DNA from 4 places in the Brenneria izadpanahii genome. Region 2 is predicted to be linked to each of the others. Evidence: predicted binding sites of a transcription regulator. Region 2 holds the regulator's gene; each other region holds the start of a gene.
The links. The regulator PurR, encoded in region 2, represses purine synthesis genes. The targets are predictions, from matches to a motif close to CANGCAAACGTTTGCNTG.
Positions count from the first base shown of each region.

Region 1: purE (5-(carboxyamino)imidazole ribonucleotide mutase) is a predicted target of PurR. The motif match lies at 1,979-1,996, and genes of this name have one in related genera.
Region 3: cvpA (colicin V production protein) is a predicted target of PurR. The motif match lies at 1,751-1,768, and genes of this name have one in related genera.
Region 4: HC231_RS09420 (amino acid aminotransferase) is a predicted target of PurR. The motif match lies at 1,691-1,708, and genes of this name have one in related genera.

Region 1 is NZ_CP050854.1:1,513,296-1,517,482, forward strand. Features, by position in the region: gene purK (5-(carboxyamino)imidazole ribonucleotide synthase) at 242-1,312, opposite strand; gene purE (5-(carboxyamino)imidazole ribonucleotide mutase) at 1,309-1,818, opposite strand; gene lpxH (UDP-2,3-diacylglucosamine diphosphatase) at 2,041-2,763, opposite strand; gene ppiB (peptidylprolyl isomerase B) at 2,774-3,268, opposite strand; gene HC231_RS06735 (DoxX family protein) at 3,671-4,090, shown strand.
Region 2 is NZ_CP050854.1:2,697,889-2,702,075, forward strand. Features, by position in the region: gene grxD (Grx4 family monothiol glutaredoxin) at 1-82, opposite strand, end outside; gene HC231_RS12140 (C40 family peptidase) at 426-1,265, shown strand; gene cydH (cytochrome bd-I oxidase subunit CydH) at 1,344-1,433, opposite strand; gene purR (HTH-type transcriptional repressor PurR) at 1,809-2,840, shown strand; partial or broken gene cfa (cyclopropane fatty acyl phospholipid synthase) at 3,187-4,187, shown strand, end outside.
Region 3 is NZ_CP050854.1:1,597,510-1,601,696, forward strand. Features, by position in the region: gene folC (bifunctional tetrahydrofolate synthase/dihydrofolate synthase) at 1-980, shown strand, start outside; gene dedD (cell division protein DedD) at 970-1,683, shown strand; gene cvpA (colicin V production protein) at 1,844-2,335, shown strand; gene purF (amidophosphoribosyltransferase) at 2,366-3,883, shown strand; gene HC231_RS07110 (UbiX family flavin prenyltransferase) at 4,125-4,187, shown strand, end outside.
Region 4 is NZ_CP050854.1:2,108,222-2,112,408, forward strand. Features, by position in the region: gene HC231_RS09415 (type III effector HrpK domain-containing protein) at 1-345, shown strand, start outside; gene HC231_RS09420 (amino acid aminotransferase) at 432-1,622, opposite strand; gene HC231_RS09425 (porin) at 2,050-3,135, opposite strand; gene asnS (asparagine--tRNA ligase) at 3,430-4,187, opposite strand, start outside.

The sequences.
Region 1 (4,187 bases), 1.2 Mb from region 2:
TCAATAATGATACTTTAAATTTATTATTTTTAATGGCTCTTTCATGATGCGTTAATTAGTGTTGAAAGGATGAAAAATAGCCAAAATATTAATGGGCAGAAAGTAAGCTGAAATAAATAGTAAACTCAAATTTAGAGATGTCACGCTGAAAGTCACTTTTTTTATACGGCGGATTATTAAAACTACCGGGGCCGGTCAGGCATACGCCATCGTATGCCTGACCAAGATAATGTCCGGTCGGTTAGGCCGATAACTTCTTCTGCGCCCAGATTAAGCCGGGTTGGTATTCATCCGTCAGCATTGCCGCCAGCGACCGTAACGTTTGCCGTAGCTGAGCGCTATCCTGCGCCTGTAAATTCAGATGTCCAACCTTGCGTCCGGGACGCACCTCTTTTTCATACCAGTGCAGGCGCACCAGCGGCAGAGACAGCCAGTCGATGTTGACCTCCGTCCCGATCAGGTTGACCATCACCGACGTGGCATCCACCGCGGGAGCCGGCATTGGCAGATCCAATATTGCCCGCAGATGTAGTTCGAACTGGCTGATAGAAGCGCCATTCTGCGTCCAGTGCCCGCTGTTGTGCACGCGTGGCGCGAGTTCATTAATCAGCAGACGATCGCCGACAATGAAGCACTCCATCGCCATTACGCCAACGTAGCCCAGTTCATTCATAATGGCCGACAGCATTTGTTCCGCCTGCTGTTGCAACTGCGGAGCCGGATGCGGCAAAGCGACGCTGGCGCGCAGGATCCCGTCTTGATGCAGATTATGCGTCAGAGGATAGAATACGCAGTCGCCGTGGACGTTGCGCGCGCCAACCAGCGATACTTCGCCGGAGAAATTGATGCCTTGTTCGACAATGCATTCGCCGTAGCAGTCCGCGGGAAGCGTATGCTGCTCGCCGTCGCGCAGACGCCATTGTCCCCGGCCGTCGTAACCGCCGACGCGGCGTTTGACGATGGCAAGTTCGCCAAGCCGGGAAAAAATCTGCGGCCACTCGTTGGCATCGGCAAGTAATTGCCAGGGCGCGGTAGCCAGATTCAGGGAATCCAGCAGCTGTTTTTGCGTGAGACGATCGGCCAGACGCGGGAAAATATCACGATTGACGAATGCGGTATGCTGCGCCAGCTCGCGCGTCAGCGCGGTTTCCGGCCAGCGTTCAATTTCCGCGGTAATCACGCTGTTCTGGAACGGGACCGATTCCGGTTCCGCATTCAGCCCGACGGGATAAACCGCAATACCCAGGGGTTCTCCGGCCTGGCGCAACATTCTTCCCAACTGGCCGTCGCCTAAAACGCAAATCGGTTTCATGCGTCCTCCCGCGGATCAGGATGAGAAAGCACTTCGTCAGTCTGGCTTTGCCGCCACGCAGCCAAACGGGCGGCGAGCGCGCGATCGTGCAACGCCAGGATCTGCGCCGCCAGCAGCGCCGCGTTGGCGGCGCCGGCTTTACCGATGGCCAGCGTGCCGACCGGAACGCCGCGCGGCATTTGCACAATGGAGTACAGGCTGTCAACGCCGCTTAACGCAGCGCTTTGTACCGGCACGCCCAATACCGGAACCAGCGTTTTGGCCGCCAGCATGCCGGGTAGATGCGCCGCGCCCCCCGCGCCCGCAATAATCACGTCAAAACCGTTCTGTGCGGCCTGTTCTGCGAAACTGAATAGTTTATCGGGCGTCCGGTGAGCGGAGACGATCTCTACATGAAAAGGGATATTCAGCGTGGTGAGGATTTCCGCAGCAAACTGCATGGTGGCCCAGTCACTCTTTGAACCCATGACGATGGCGATTTTTGCCGGGGCAACGTTGGATGACATGCCTGTAAAGCTCCTGTGATTTACATGATGGTGACGTCGATGGTGGCGCGTCGGCCGGATATTCCCTGGCGCCCGTCCCGACGTTAAATATCAGACGAATGACGTTGGCTGCCAACAGGGGCCGGCTTTGAGGGCGTAGAGCATATCACGACCTTATGGTGAGGAAAACGGTTGCGTCGATTGGAAAAACGAATCATGCGCTAAAATAACCGGGGAAAATGGCTAGAATGGAAATGAAATCAGTTCGATATCCTGGGCGGTCACTTTTATCATCGATCCTTCATGATGCCAGGCTCCCAGCACCGCGCGCCGCGCGCTGAAGCCATCGCTGACGATTTGATGAATGGCCGGACGATGGGTATGTCCATGGATCATGGTGTTGACCTGATAGTGCCGCAAACGCGCGATGACCTGTTCAGGATTGACATCCATAATGCGTATTGATTTATGCTGGTTAGCCTGCTGACTGGCTGAACGCATGCTTGCGGCGATTCTGAGCCGGATAGCCAGCGGTAAAAGAAGGAAAAGGCGCTGGATCATTGGGTTGTGAACCCGGCGGCGGAATTTCTGATAGGCGAGATCGTCAGTACATAGCGTATCGCCATGCAAAATCAGTATTCGCTGGCCGTACAGGTCGAGAACCTTCTCTTCGGGAAGCAGCGTGAGGCCGCTTTGTTTGGCGAAGCGCCGGCCGAGCAGAAAGTCGCGGTTACCGTGTATGAAATAACAGGGAACGCCTTGCTGATGTAGCTTCAGCAGGGCATTGGCGATGGTCGTATGCAGTGGTTGCGGGTCGTCGTCGCCGATCCAGGCGTCGAACAGATCGCCCAGAATATATAGCGCGTCCGCATGCACGGCTTCATGGCGCAGAAAACGCAGAAAACCGGCGGTAATCGCCGGTTCATGAATATTTAAGTGCAGGTCGGCAATAAAGAGTGTCGCCATGCGACTGCAATTATTCGCTAACGGTTACGGAGTTGATCACGACGTCTTCTTTAGGCACATCCTGATGCATACCGCTGCGGCCCGTAGCCACGCCTTTGATTTTATCCACGACGTCCATGCCTTCGACGACTTCGGCGAATACGCAGTAGCCCCAGCCGTCGGCGCGTTCGGAACGGAAGTTCAGGAAATCATTATCCACAACGTTAATGAAGAACTGCGCGGTGGCGGAATGCGGATCGTTAGTGCGAGCCATGGCCAGCGTGCCGCGGGTATTTTTCAAGCCATTGTTGGCTTCATTCTTAATTGCAGCTTTGGTCGCTTTCTGCTGCATACCCGGTGCAAAACCGCCGCCCTGGATCATAAAACCATTGATAACACGGTGGAAAATAGTGTTGTCGTAGAAGCCGCTGCGGCAGTAATCCAGGAAGTTTTCTACGGTAACCGGCGCTTTGTCTGCGAAAGTGTTGATGACGATATCACCATGGTTTGTATGAAACGTGATCATAATAATGAATCCTACATAGGCGTAATAATAGTAATGAGGAACGATGCTCACAGAATGCATGAACAATCAAGAGCGCACTTATAACATAACTGGCCTGCTGAGTCAGTATGCGGCGTAGCTTTCAAGCCGCTCTTCTAATTATCCGGCGTGGCCGGATCGCCGGGTGAAATTTATCGGCGCGCCGAAGGAATGAGATGCCGTGAAATCGCGGCGATTAGCGAGGAAAAGCTAATATTCAAATAAACTGATTATATATCATAAAGTTATATTGTTTATTCGAATGACATTTTTATTGCACCGGATCACTATTTTCCATAATTAGCTTGTTCTTTCGTTGTAAGCAGGATTAGTCTGAGAAGGATTCTTATTACCCTGAATTATCACTAAATAGATAGGTGAATTATGCTGGACAGTATCAATCGAGTATTCGATAAGCCGGATTTCGGAAAGCTGTTACTTCGTTTGTCTTTTAGCATTTTAATGTTGTTTCACGGCTGGCATAAGGTACATGGCGGCATTGGCGGCGTAGAGAGCATGCTGACGGCCGCCGGAATTCCCGCTTTCGTCGGTTACGGCGTCTACATTGGCGAAGTTATTACGCCGGTGCTGATGATCCTGGGGATTTTTACCCGTCCCGCCGCGCTGATTTTCTCTTTAACGATGGTGGCGGCCACATATCTGTCAACACCGAATTTATTCTTATTGACTAAAACCGGCGCATGGATCGCCGAACCGGCAGCGGTATTCTTCTTCGCCGGTCTGGCCATCGCTTTCCTGGGCAGCGGTAAATATTCCGTGATGTCCAACCCTCGCTGGCGCTGATCGCGTTTTTTTTCAAATTATTGCGGTTTCGTTCCAGGCCCGGATAATACCGGGCCTCTTTATGCTTATTCCTTATCGATTATCCGCTTATTCCGCC
Region 2 (4,187 bases):
ATTTAGGGGAACCTTTCATATACAGCAGGATCGGGTTTTCAGCGATCTGGCGCTGAATTTTTTCAATTGTCGTTGTCGTCATTCTCTTGCTTCCTCAAACCTATAGGATGGCTAACGTCACGTTCATTAACCATGAGTATCATCAGATGCGCCGCTACAGCGCTATCTACTCAACCACATTGTAACGAGGGCGACGCCCACAAAAAAACGCCATTTTTTGTGTGGCTATCTCTTTACCCTACCATAGATTACATGTGATGAAACTCACAACAAAAATTGCTGGTAAAACCATCGAAAAAATCGCCATTAACTTTTTTTCACTATTCTGTGTGAATAAAGCGCCTAATCCCACTTTTTTATAATGCCGTTTTCGGGAATACTGTGCGCACTTAGTGATTTAATGACGATAATCGATCGCGGCTATCATGCGTTTATTTACTACCATTTTTATAGTGTTTTTCAGTAACCTATTCCTGAATCTGGCACAGGCGGCGCCTCATACGCCGAATTTGCCGCCGCGAAAAGCCAGTGTGAACAGCGTACCCGACGGGGATCATAAAAAAACCAAGCCGACGAAGAAAACGCCTCAAAAATCGCCGGCGCCGGTAAAAAACAAAGAACCCGCCGCCAGCAAAACCGACTCCGCAGCTAAAGTTAAAACCCCTCGCCTCGTGAAACGTAAACCGGAACCGGCGCTATCGAGAACCAAAAGCAGTACCCCGGCATTAGTTAAACGCAATCTCAAAAAAACGCATGCGGGAAACGAATCCAGGCTGGCTTCCGCGCGGACCAAAAAAAGCGCGTTGAAAGGCGAGGCAGAAAAAGGCTTAACGCTGAGCGAAGCCCATAAAAAACGCTATCAGCATGCTAAATTGACGGCGATGAATAAACTGATGGGCCAAGTGGGCAAACCCTATCATTGGGGAGGCTCATCGCCCTTTACCGGATTCGACTGCAGCGGTTTGGTTTATTACGCCTATAAGGATATTGTAAAAATCCCCATCCCCCGCACCGCGAATGAAATGTATCACTTGCGCGACGCCGCGCCGATTAAAAAAAGCGAGTTGGAAAGCGGCGATTTAGTTTTCTTCCGCATCAACAACCGTGGCGCGGCCGACCACGTGGGCGTTTATCTGGGAGATGGAAAGTTTATTCAATCGCCGCGTACAGGCTCTGATATCCGCATCAGCAAATTGAGTGAAGATTACTGGCAGGATCATTATGTCGGCGCGCGGCGCGTCGTCACCCCGCAGACTATTCGCTGAAAGCCATATAGAAGTTCGGGCGCGATTGAACGCGCCCGAACGGATAATGACGTTAACGGCCATACGGCTCGCCATCAATTAATTCATCACAGCCACAAAGCTAAATATAATAATCATTACCAACGCGCCGACGGTGGCGAACAGCGACAACTTCAGGTCAGTATCCATAGGCGTTTCCTTTGTGCATACAAGTTATCAGAAGACAGCATCGACCATCTTTGTAATCCCAAGCCAACGTTGGGCTAAAACAACATACTGTATAACTGTAGCAATTCTTGCACAGTCCGACGGAAAAAACTCATACCTGCATATCACTAATAGTATAAATTACCGCTTCCACTTTCGTGCTAAATCGGACAAAATCCGCTGTTTGATGGCACGCCGCGTATTGGTCGAAAAAGTCAGCCTTGCCCCTTCAGGTACAACATTCGGCATTCTCCTTCTGAAATTCTGTCTTTTTATATAGAAAGAGAACTTTAAACGTAGGCAAACGATTAACAATATACTTACGACTGCAATGAGTCGGTTAGGAGTCATTTTTACATGGCAACGATCAAAGATGTGGCAAAACGTGCTGGCGTTTCGACCACAACCGTATCGCACGTGATTAACAAAACACGTTTCGTCGCCGAAGAAACCAAGGCCGCCGTAAGGGCCGCCATTAAAGAGCTACACTATTCACCCAGTGCCGTCGCCCGTAGCCTTAAAGTCAATCACACCAAATCCATCGGGCTATTGGCGACATCCAGTGAAGCGCCCTACTTTGCTGAAATCATCGAGGCCGTTGAAAACAGCTGCTATGCCAAAGGCTACACGTTGATTTTGTGTAATTCGCATAACGATATTGATAAACAGCGCGCCTACCTTTCCATGCTGGCGCAAAAGCGCGTCGACGGGCTGCTGGTGATGTGCGCGGAATATCCCCCCCAATTGCTCGCCATGCTGGAAGACTATCGCAGCATTCCGATGGTGGTGATGGATTGGGGCCAGGCGCACAGCGATTTTACCGATACCATCATTGATAACGCCTTTGAAGGCGGTTATATGGCGGGTCGTTATCTTATCGAGCGCGGTCACCGGGATATCGGCGCCATTCATGGCATCCTGGAGCGAAACACCGGCAGCGGCCGCCATCGTGGTTTTTTAAAAGCGCTGGGCGATGCCGATATTCAGATTCATGACGAATGGATCGTTCAGGGCGATTTTGAGCCTGAGTCCGGCTATAAAGCGATGCACCAAATTCTGGCGCAGAAACATCGCCCCACGGCGGTTTTTTGCGGAGGGGATATTATGGCTATGGGCGCGATTTGCGCGGCGGATGAACTGGGACTTCGCGTTCCTCAAGACATATCGGTAATTGGTTATGACAATGTCCGCCATTCCCGCTTCTTCACCCCTGCGCTGACCACGATTCACCAGCCCAAAGAACGGCTGGGGCAATCGGCTCTTGCGATGCTGCTGGACCGTATCACCAGTAAGCGTGAAGATGCGCAGGTCATCGAGGTGCATCCGGCGCTAATCGAGCGCCGCTCCGTTGCCGACGGTCCATTTCGCGATTACCGGCGTTATTCCTGAGTTACGCCCGCACTTTTATATCCCGCCCGGAACAACGCGTCCCGCCGCTGCTTCAGCCAATTTATACTTGTACCCTGGCTGAAGCAGTCATAAACTAATTAGCGGCTTTAGCGACAACAACCATATTTATAACTATCCTTTAGTGTTAAACGCATACGGAATATGCGTATTTATATTAAGGATGAGTGCCCCTACGTGTTTACGTACCGGCTTTTTTCTCTTCATTTTCCTCTTTGTCATTCAGAGGGTAGACGATGGGTTATACCCACCGATGCCGTTAATGGGTAAAAAATTGTCTATGCTTTCCTTGCAGTTTTCACCGTAAGCAGCAAGGTAGGGAGAAATTATGAGTTCATCATGTGTAGAGGATGTAGAAGACCAGGCGCGACATGACAGCTCCTGGTTTCAAATTGTCCGTGAAATGCTGGACATGGCCGACGTCAAAATCAACGGTTCGCGCCCTTTTGATATAAAGGTTAAAAATCCTGATTTTTTTAAACGTGTATTGCGTGAAGGCTCATTGGGATTAGGTGAAAGCTACATGGATGGTTGGTGGGAATGCGAAAAGCTGGATATGTTTTTTCATCGCATACTGCGCGCCGGTCTGGATAAAAAAGTTCCCCACCACTTGAAAGACATTCTGCGCGTTGTCGCCGCAAGGCTGATTAATCTGCAATCCAAAAAACGCGCATGGATTGTCGGTAAAGAGCACTATGATCTCGGCAACGACCTATTTTCGCTGATGCTGGATCCTTACATGCAATACTCTTGCGGCTACTGGAAACAGGCAACCACGCTGGAGCAGGCGCAAGAAGACAAACTTCAGATGATCTGCGAGAAGCTGCAACTGAAACCCGGAATGAAGCTGCTGGATATCGGCTGCGGCTGGGGCGGACTGGCTGAATATGCCGCTCGTCGTTATGGCGTATCCGTCAGCGGCGTCACCATTTCCAAAGAGCAGCAAAAGTTAGCGCAACAGCGTTGCAAAGATCTGGATGTCACCATTTTATTGCAGGACTACCGCGATCTGGATTTACAATTTGATCGGGTCGTGTCCGTCGGGATGTTTGAACATGTGGGCCCAAAAATTACGATGCCTATTTCCGGATCGTAAATAAGAACCTTAAGCCGGACGGATTATTTCTGCTGCATACTATCGGCGCGCAGAAAACCGACTCCGAGGTCGATCCCTGGATCAATAAATACATTTTCCCTAACGGTTGCGTCCCTTCCGTCCAGCATATCGCGCAAGCCAGCGAACCCTATATGGTGATGGAAGACTGGCATAATTTCGGCGCCGATTACGATCGCACCTTGATGGCATGGTACGAACGTTTTCAGCAGCAT
Region 3 (4,187 bases), 1.1 Mb from region 2:
GAAAAGAACTGCCTGAAGCGATGCACTGTCAGGCATTTGCGGATATCGAAGCCGGGAGAGGGCGCGTGTCGTTGACCTATTTCGAATTCGGAACCCTGGCGGCGTTGCAGATGTTTAAACAGGCCGATCTGGATGTCGTTATTCTGGAGGTTGGTTTGGGCGGGCGTCTTGATGCGACCAATATTATCGATGCGGATGTCGCCGCGGTAACCAGCATCGCGCTGGATCACACCGACTGGTTGGGCAGCGACAGAGAAAGCATCGGCAGAGAAAAAGCGGGCATATTCCGTCGGGGCAAACCCGCGGTGGTCGGCGAGCCCGATATGCCGCTATCCATTGCCGAAGTTGCCGGTGAAAAAGGCGCGCTATTATTACGGCGCGGCCGGGACTGGGATTTTTCCATTCAGCGCGACGGATGGAGCTGGCAGAATAAGCAACGGGAGTTGTCCGGCCTGCCGATGCCGAATGTGCCGTTAGCCAATGCGGCGACCGCCTTGACCGCGTTGAATTATTCGCCCTTGAATGTGAATGAAGAGGCGATTCGTCAGGGGCTGCGTCTGGCGTCGCTGCCCGGTCGTTTCCAAATCGCCGGCGAACATCCGCTGTTGATTCTGGATGTCGCCCATAATCCTTACGCCGCCGCTTATCTGGCGAGCCGGCTGGCGGCGTTGCCGAAAACCGGGAAAGTTCGCGCCGTGGTGGGAATGCTGTCGGATAAAGACATCGGCGGCACGCTGAATCATTTAAAACCTCTGGTTGACGAATGGTACTGCGCACCGCTGGAAGGCCCGCGCGGGGCGACGGCGCAGCAGTTGGCCGAACATCTGGCGCACTGCCGGCAGTTTCCCGATGTAGCCAGCGCCTGGCGGCAGGCGATGGCCGCGTCGGCAAAACAGGATATCGTCATTGTCTGTGGATCTTTTCATACGGTAGCGCATGTTATGGAAGCGCTGGATGAGGGAAATGCGTATGGCGAGTAAATTTCAGAATCGGCTAGTGGGAACGATCATCCTGGTTGCGCTGGGCGTTATTGTGTTGCCCGGCCTGCTGGATGGTAAGAAAAAACACTATGAAGACGAATTTGCGGCGATTCCGCTGGTTCCCGCGCAGGATGAAAGCAACGAAATGGATTCTCTGCCCGCGCTGAATCAATCTTTGCCCAGCCAGCCGCCGGAAGGGGCCGAGGCGGCAATGAAAGATAATGCGGCCGAATCTGATACGGAAAATAGCGGGACGGGCGCCAAACCGGAACGCGCGTCTCCCCCAGCCAACGCGCCAGCGGTGGTGACGCCGCCGCCGGCGGTCGTTGAGCGCCCGGCGCAAAAACCGGTGGAAGCCAAACCGCAGCCGAAACCGGAGGTTAAGCCTAAACCCGAACCTAAGCCGGAAGCTAAACCAGAGACGAAGCCGGAACCCAAACCGGCGGAACAGGCGCCCGTCGGGCAGGCCTATGTGGTGCAGCTCGGCGCGCTGAAAAACGCGGACAAGGTTAATGAGATCGTCGCCAAACTTCGTCTTTCCGGCTACCGGGCGTATACCGTGCCTACGACGCCGGTTCAGGGGCAGATTACCCGGATTTATGTCGGGCCGGATGCTTCGAGGCAGAAATTGCAGTCCTCGCTGGCGGAGCTGCATCAGCTCAGCGGGTTAAACGGCCAGGTTAGGGCGTATAGCGTGCGTTAAGGGATTAACGCGGCGATGAGCTGTTTTTTTGTTTGGTTCTCTATTAATAAAATCGGCGGAAATACGCTACGCAAACGTTTTCTTTTTCTGTTAGAATGCGCCGCGAACAGGATGACGAGGCGATCTGACGGTTGGCATCGTTCATTATTTAGGATGACTCATGGTTTGGGTTGATTACGTCATTATTGGCATCATCGGATTTTCGGCGCTGGTTAGCCTTATCCGGGGGTTTGTACGTGAAGCGTTGTCGCTGGTAACCTGGGGATGTGCGTTTTTTATCGCCAGCCACTACTATGTTTACCTCGCTGTGTATTTCACCCGTTTTGATGACGAACTGGTACGTAATGGTATTGCTATTGCCATTCTGTTTATTGCGACATTGATTGTGGGTGCTATCGTCAACTATGTGATTGGTTCATTGGTTGAACGCACAGGGCTTTCGGGCACCGATCGCGTATTGGGCATTTGTTTTGGTGCGCTGCGCGGTGTGCTGATTGTTTCTGCGCTGCTATTCTTTCTGGATACCTTCACCGGTTTTTCACAGAGCGCTGACTGGAAGCAGTCCCAGTTAATACCGCAGTTCAGTTACATTATCAGGTGGTTTTTTGACTACCTGCAAAGCACGTCAAGTTTCTTGCCGCAGCATCTATAGCTGCGGTAGCGCTGATGAGGAAAAGACACCATGTGCGGTATTGTCGGTATCGCCGGTTTTACGCCGGTCAACCAGTCGATTTATGACGCGTTAACGGTGTTGCAACACCGTGGGCAGGATGCCGCAGGCATCATCACCATTGATGCCTTAAACTGTTTTCGCCTGCGCAAGGCCAACGGCCTGGTGAAAGATGTGTTTGAAGCACGGCACATGCAACGTTTACAAGGCAATATGGGTATTGGCCATGTGCGTTATCCTACTGCGGGCAGTTCCAGCGCTTCGGAAGCGCAGCCTTTCTATGTTAACTCGCCGTTCGGGATCACTCTGGCGCATAACGGTAACCTGACCAACGCGCACGAACTGCGTAAAAAGCTGTTCGAGCAAGAGCGCCGTCATGTCAACACCACGTCGGATTCTGAAATTTTATTGAATATCTTTGCCAGAGAACTGGACCGTTTTCAGCACTATCCGCTGGAAGCCGATAACATTTTTGCGGCAGTTGCCGCGACGCACCAGCAGATTCGCGGGGCTTATGCCTGTGTGAGTATGATTATCGGTCACGGAATGGTGGCCTTCCGCGATCCGAACGGTATTCGTCCTCTGGTTATCGGTAAACGCGATCTGGAAGACGGGCGCAGCGAATATATGGTGGCGTCGGAAAGCGTCGCGCTGGATACGCTGGGCTTTGAATTTTTGCGTGATGTGGCGCCGGGAGAGGCGATTTACATCACGGAGAAAGGGCAACTGTTCACCTGCCAGTGCGCCGAGAATCCGAAAAGCAATCCTTGCCTGTTCGAGTATGTGTATTTCGCGCGGCCGGACTCATTCATCGATAAAATTTCCGTCTACAGCGCGCGCGTGCGGATGGGGCAGAAGCTGGGCGAGAAGATCGCCCGCCAGTGGGAAGATCTCGACATCGACGTGGTGATCCCCATTCCTGAAACCTCTTGTGATATCGCGCTGGAAATCGCGCGCATCATTAACAAGCCGTATCGTCAGGGATTTGTGAAAAACCGTTATGTCGGCCGTACCTTTATTATGCCGGGCCAGCAGGCTCGCCGTAAATCAGTGCGCCGTAAGCTGAACGCCAACCGCGCCGAGTTTCGCGATAAAAACGTCCTGCTGGTCGATGATTCCATCGTCCGCGGCACGACGTCGGAGCAGATTGTGGAGATGGCGCGCGAAGCGGGAGCCAAGCGTGTCTATCTGGCCTCGGCCGCGCCGGAAATCCGTTTTCCCAACGTTTATGGCATTGATATGCCAAGCGCGAATGAGCTGATTGCCCACGGCCGCGAAGTGGAAGAGATCCGCCAGCTTATTGGCGCAGATGCGCTAATCTTCCAGGATCTTGACGATCTGATCGCCGCCGCGCGCGAAGATAACCCGGATATCACCCAGTTTGAATGTTCGGTATTCAACGGCGTGTACGTGACCAAGGACGTCGATCAAAGCTATCTGGACTATCTGGAAGTCCTGCGTAATGACGATGCGAAAGCGCTGCGTAGCCAGAATGAAGTGGAAGATCTGGAGTTGCACAACGAAGGTTAGAAGGTGAAGTAACAATCTTTTAGCGGTGTAACGAAAGGGGAGTTCGCTCAGGCGCGCTCCCCTTTCTGTCGCTGAGCCTTTTGACGTTATGCTATATCATTGGGTTGTTCCTGGACTGACGCCCATACATGGGCCGCCGCGAAGCGGTATTCAAAAACATCCCGGATGTTTTTGCCGCAGGAACGACGAAGATGGATAACGAAGAAAGGGATTTACACATTGTTGGTCAGAGGCCGTATTGATGAAGCGACTTATTATAGGTATTTCCGGCGCCAGCGGGGTGATTTATGGCGTTCGCCTGCTG
Region 4 (4,187 bases), 590 kb from region 2:
AAAGCCGTCAGCTTTAGTCAGGCATCCATGCACACGACCGATCTGACCAAGGCCGCCGGTAATAAAGTGGTAGTCGGGCTTGTTGAACGTGCGGGTACGGCCGTGGTCGGTAAAGTGGTTGGCGCAATAGCCGGCGAAGCAGCCGGGGCCGCCGCCGCATCGGCGGTGGGGGCAGCCGCAGGCCCGGTTGGTTGGGCCGTGAGCGGGGCGCTTGCGCTGGGGATGGGTATCGCCGATCTGGTAGGCTTTTTCAACGCGAAAAGTAAGTTGAGGCACCGACGTGCGGATTTTGCGCGCACGGTGAATCCAGTTCTGGAGCAATTTAATATAGCCAAGCCGCGTTGAATTTCACGTGTTAGACAGACGCCGGGAGCCAGAAATAGTAAAGCCAGCCGCAAGGCTGGCTTTAGAGTTATATGCGTATCAATGCGTTATAGAACGGCAACAATGGCTTCGCACAACGGAGCCATATTTTCCGGCGTCATGCCAGCCACGTTAATACGACCGGAATTAACGGCATAAACGCCGAATTCGTCGCGTAAACGCAGAACCTGCTCTTTAGTCAGCCCGCTGAATGAGAACATGCCGTTTTGATTAATAATGAAAGAGAAGTCCTGTTTGGCGCCTTTCTCCTGCAGCGTATTAACAAACAGCTGACGCATACGTTGAATACGTTCACGCATTGCCGTCAATTCCTGCTCCCAAATGGCGCGCAGAGCATCATTGGACAGAATGGTGGCAACGACGGCAGCACCGTGCGACGGCGGATTAGAGTAGTTTGCGCGAATGACCGCTTTCACCTGGCTGAAAATTTTATCGGCGGTGTCGGCATCGGCGGCAACCAGCGTGCAGGCGCCCACACGTTCATTGTATAGGCCGAAGTTTTTGGAGTAAGAACTGCAAACAATCAGCTCTTTATGCTTTTCAGCAAAGATACGCAGACCTTCAGCATCTTCTTCCAGCCCACGGGCAAAACCCTGATAGGCGAAATCAAATAGCGGCAACCAACCTTTTTCTACAGAAAGCTCGGCTAGCTGCGACCACTGTTCAGCCGTAGGATCGATCCCCGTCGGGTTATGACAGCAACCGTGGAACAGAACGACATCGCCAGCCTGGGCCGCTGCGAGGCTGCTTAACATGCCGTCAAAGTCTAATGAATGATTGGCCGCATCATAGTAATTGTATTCACAAACTTCCAGACCGACGCTGGAGAATACGTTCTTGTGGTTCGGCCAGCTAGGGTTGCTTATCCAGATACGTTTTGCGCTGGTCTGTTTAGCCAGAAAATCGGCGGCAACGCGCAGGCCGCCCGTACCGCCCGGTGTTTGTGCGGTGCGGGCGCGTTTGTCGGCAATGATACTGTTTTCTTTGCCAAACAGCAGTTCTTGGGTGCGCAGACCGAATGCCGGCAGGCCGTCAATGCTCAGATAGTTTTTGGTGGTTTCGTTTTCCAGCAGAAATTGTTCTGCTTTTTTGACGCTGGTTAATACCGGCGTTTTACCGGTTTCATCTTTATAAACACCAATTCCCAGATTGATTTTATGCGGACGCTCATCCGCACGGAAAAGATCGGAAAGTCCGAGAATAGGATCGGCGGGTGCGGCAGAGATATTTTCAAACATTGATTATATATTCCATAGCATGCAGAGGGGTTAAGCACGGTTTCTCAGATTACCGCCAGTAAAAGGCTTTGCCAACCGTTTGCTTGAAAGAATTCGGCAAAAATCAGGCGTGCCGACGCAACGGACGAATAACGGGACGTTCGCGCGGCGATGCGGGCCATAATTCGTACTGCGACGGTTATAGCGACCACATTGGATGATCGGGGCTGCGCCTTCTGCTCATCGCGGTCTCCTCAGTGAGAGCCTTGATAATCGGCCCGTTTCGTATTTTCAACGCCTAATTCAAATGTTAGCCGACAATTGCCGTTTATTAAAATTACCATCGTCAGCTTCATGCCTATTGATTGACAATAAAAAAGCAGCGCCGAAGCGCTGCTTTTCTTGTGCGGTGTGAGCGATTAACTCGCTACACGCGATATTGCCAAACTTAGAACTGGTAAACGATACCAACGTTAACTACGTCGTTACCGTCGCCGTATACGTTATCGCTGTCGCGCAGGTCGATATCGTATTCAGCGTAAGTGGAGAAGTTCTTATTGAAGGCATAGGTAGCGCCGATGCTAGCGTATTTAACCGCATAGTCGTTACGGCCAGCGTTAGTTGCTGTCGGGCTATCAACCTTGTCTTTACGGGAAACATAGGCCAGAGTCGGAGTCAGGCCGAAGTCAAAGTTGTACTGGGCAACGGCTTCAAAGATTTTGCTTTCATCAGCGATACCATTAGGTCCGTCGATTCTGAAGAAGTTACGAGCTTCACCATAGGTTGCGGCCAGGTATACATTGTTGGCGTCATATTTCAGACCGGTTGCCCAGATGTCCGCTTTTTTACCGCCGATGGCGCCAGCAGTAACTGCACGCTGTTCATTCAGACGATCATAGGAGCTGTAAGAAGCAATAACGCCGATACCGATTTCGGATTCATAGGACAGGGAAGTACCCCAAGCATCGCCGTGGCTGCGAGAGATATTAGTAGACGAGTTTTCGTCTTTAGCCAGGTATTGCAGGCCGAATCCCAGACCATCAACCAGACCGAAGAAGTTGCTGTTACGGTAGGTAGCGGCATTACCGATACGGCCCGTCAGGGTGTCGGTGACGCTGGAATCACCGCCGTTTTCCGGCAGTACGTCGGTATAGCTGATACCGTCATAGGCGATACCCTGGTTACGACCATAGTCGAATGAACCGAAATCGCCAAATTTCAGACCGGCGAAAGCAAAACGAGTTCTGTCATCGCGACCACTCCAGTTATCTTCGGTAGTATTGCCATCGAACTGATATTCGAATTTACCGTAACCAGTCAGTTGGTCAGTGATCTGAGTTTCACCTTTGAAGCCCAGACGAGCATAGGTGTTATCTGAGTTATCACCATCACTACTCTCGAATGTATAACCGGCATGTACGCGACCGGTTAAATCCAGCTTGTTGCCGTCTTTATTGTAGATTTCTGCTGCATTTGCTGCACCAGCTGCTAACAGAGCCGGGATTACCACTGCAAGAATATTGCGCTTCATCATTATTACCCTCATTGGTGTTATGTAGGACACCTGCCACTGCCATAAATAATTCTTGCGGAACTATTCCTGAAAGTTTGGTGTCTTCCTGTGTCTGAACGCAGTTTTCCATTCACCGGCCTGTTAATCTACCCCGAAAATGATACTAACTTCGTAATCGGGTAACAAATGGAAAAAATGTATTTCAAAATGTAAAAAACAGGGAACTTTGTGAGAGATATCTAAGTTTAAAAAAAAGAGCCGAATTTCTCGGCTCTCCTTTTCTACATATTTGTTTTACTTATATTAAATTTTTATTTAAAAGCTGGCGTTCCTCGGCGTCCTTGGAAAAGGGATAACATCGCGCACATTTTGTACACCGGTAACATAGGCCACCAGGCGTTCAAATCCCAATCCGAAACCAGAATGCGGAATGGTGCCGTAACGACGCAGATCGCGATACCACCAGTAGTCTTCTTTGTTCAGCCCCATTTCTTCCATACGCCGATCAAGCTGCTCCAACCGCTCTTCACGCTGGGAACCACCGATAATTTCACCAATTCCCGGCGCCAATACGTCCATGGCGGCGACGGTTTTGCCATCGTCGTTCATGCGCATATAGAACGCCTTGATATCTTTCGGATAGTTTTTAACCACAACCGGCGCTTTGAAATGTTTCTCCGCCAGGTAGCGTTCGTGTTCGGAAGAGAGATCGACCCCCCAATAAACCGGGTTTTCAAATGTCTGACCGCAGTTGAGCAGGATTTCAACGGCGTCGGTGTAATCAATTTGGGCGAAATCAGAGCTGACGAAATTTTCCAGGCGGTTGACCGCATCTTTATCCACACGTTGCGCAAAAAACGCCATGTCATCGGCACGCTCATCAAGAACCGCCTTAAACACGTATTTCAACAGTTTTTCCGCTAGCCCGGCGATATCATCAAGCGAAGCGAAGGCCACTTCGGGCTCGATCATCCAGAATTCCGCCAGATGACGGCTAGTATTGGAATTCTCCGCGCGAAAAGTCGGGCCAAAGGTATAAATCTTGGAAAGCGCGCAGGCGTAGGATTCGCCGT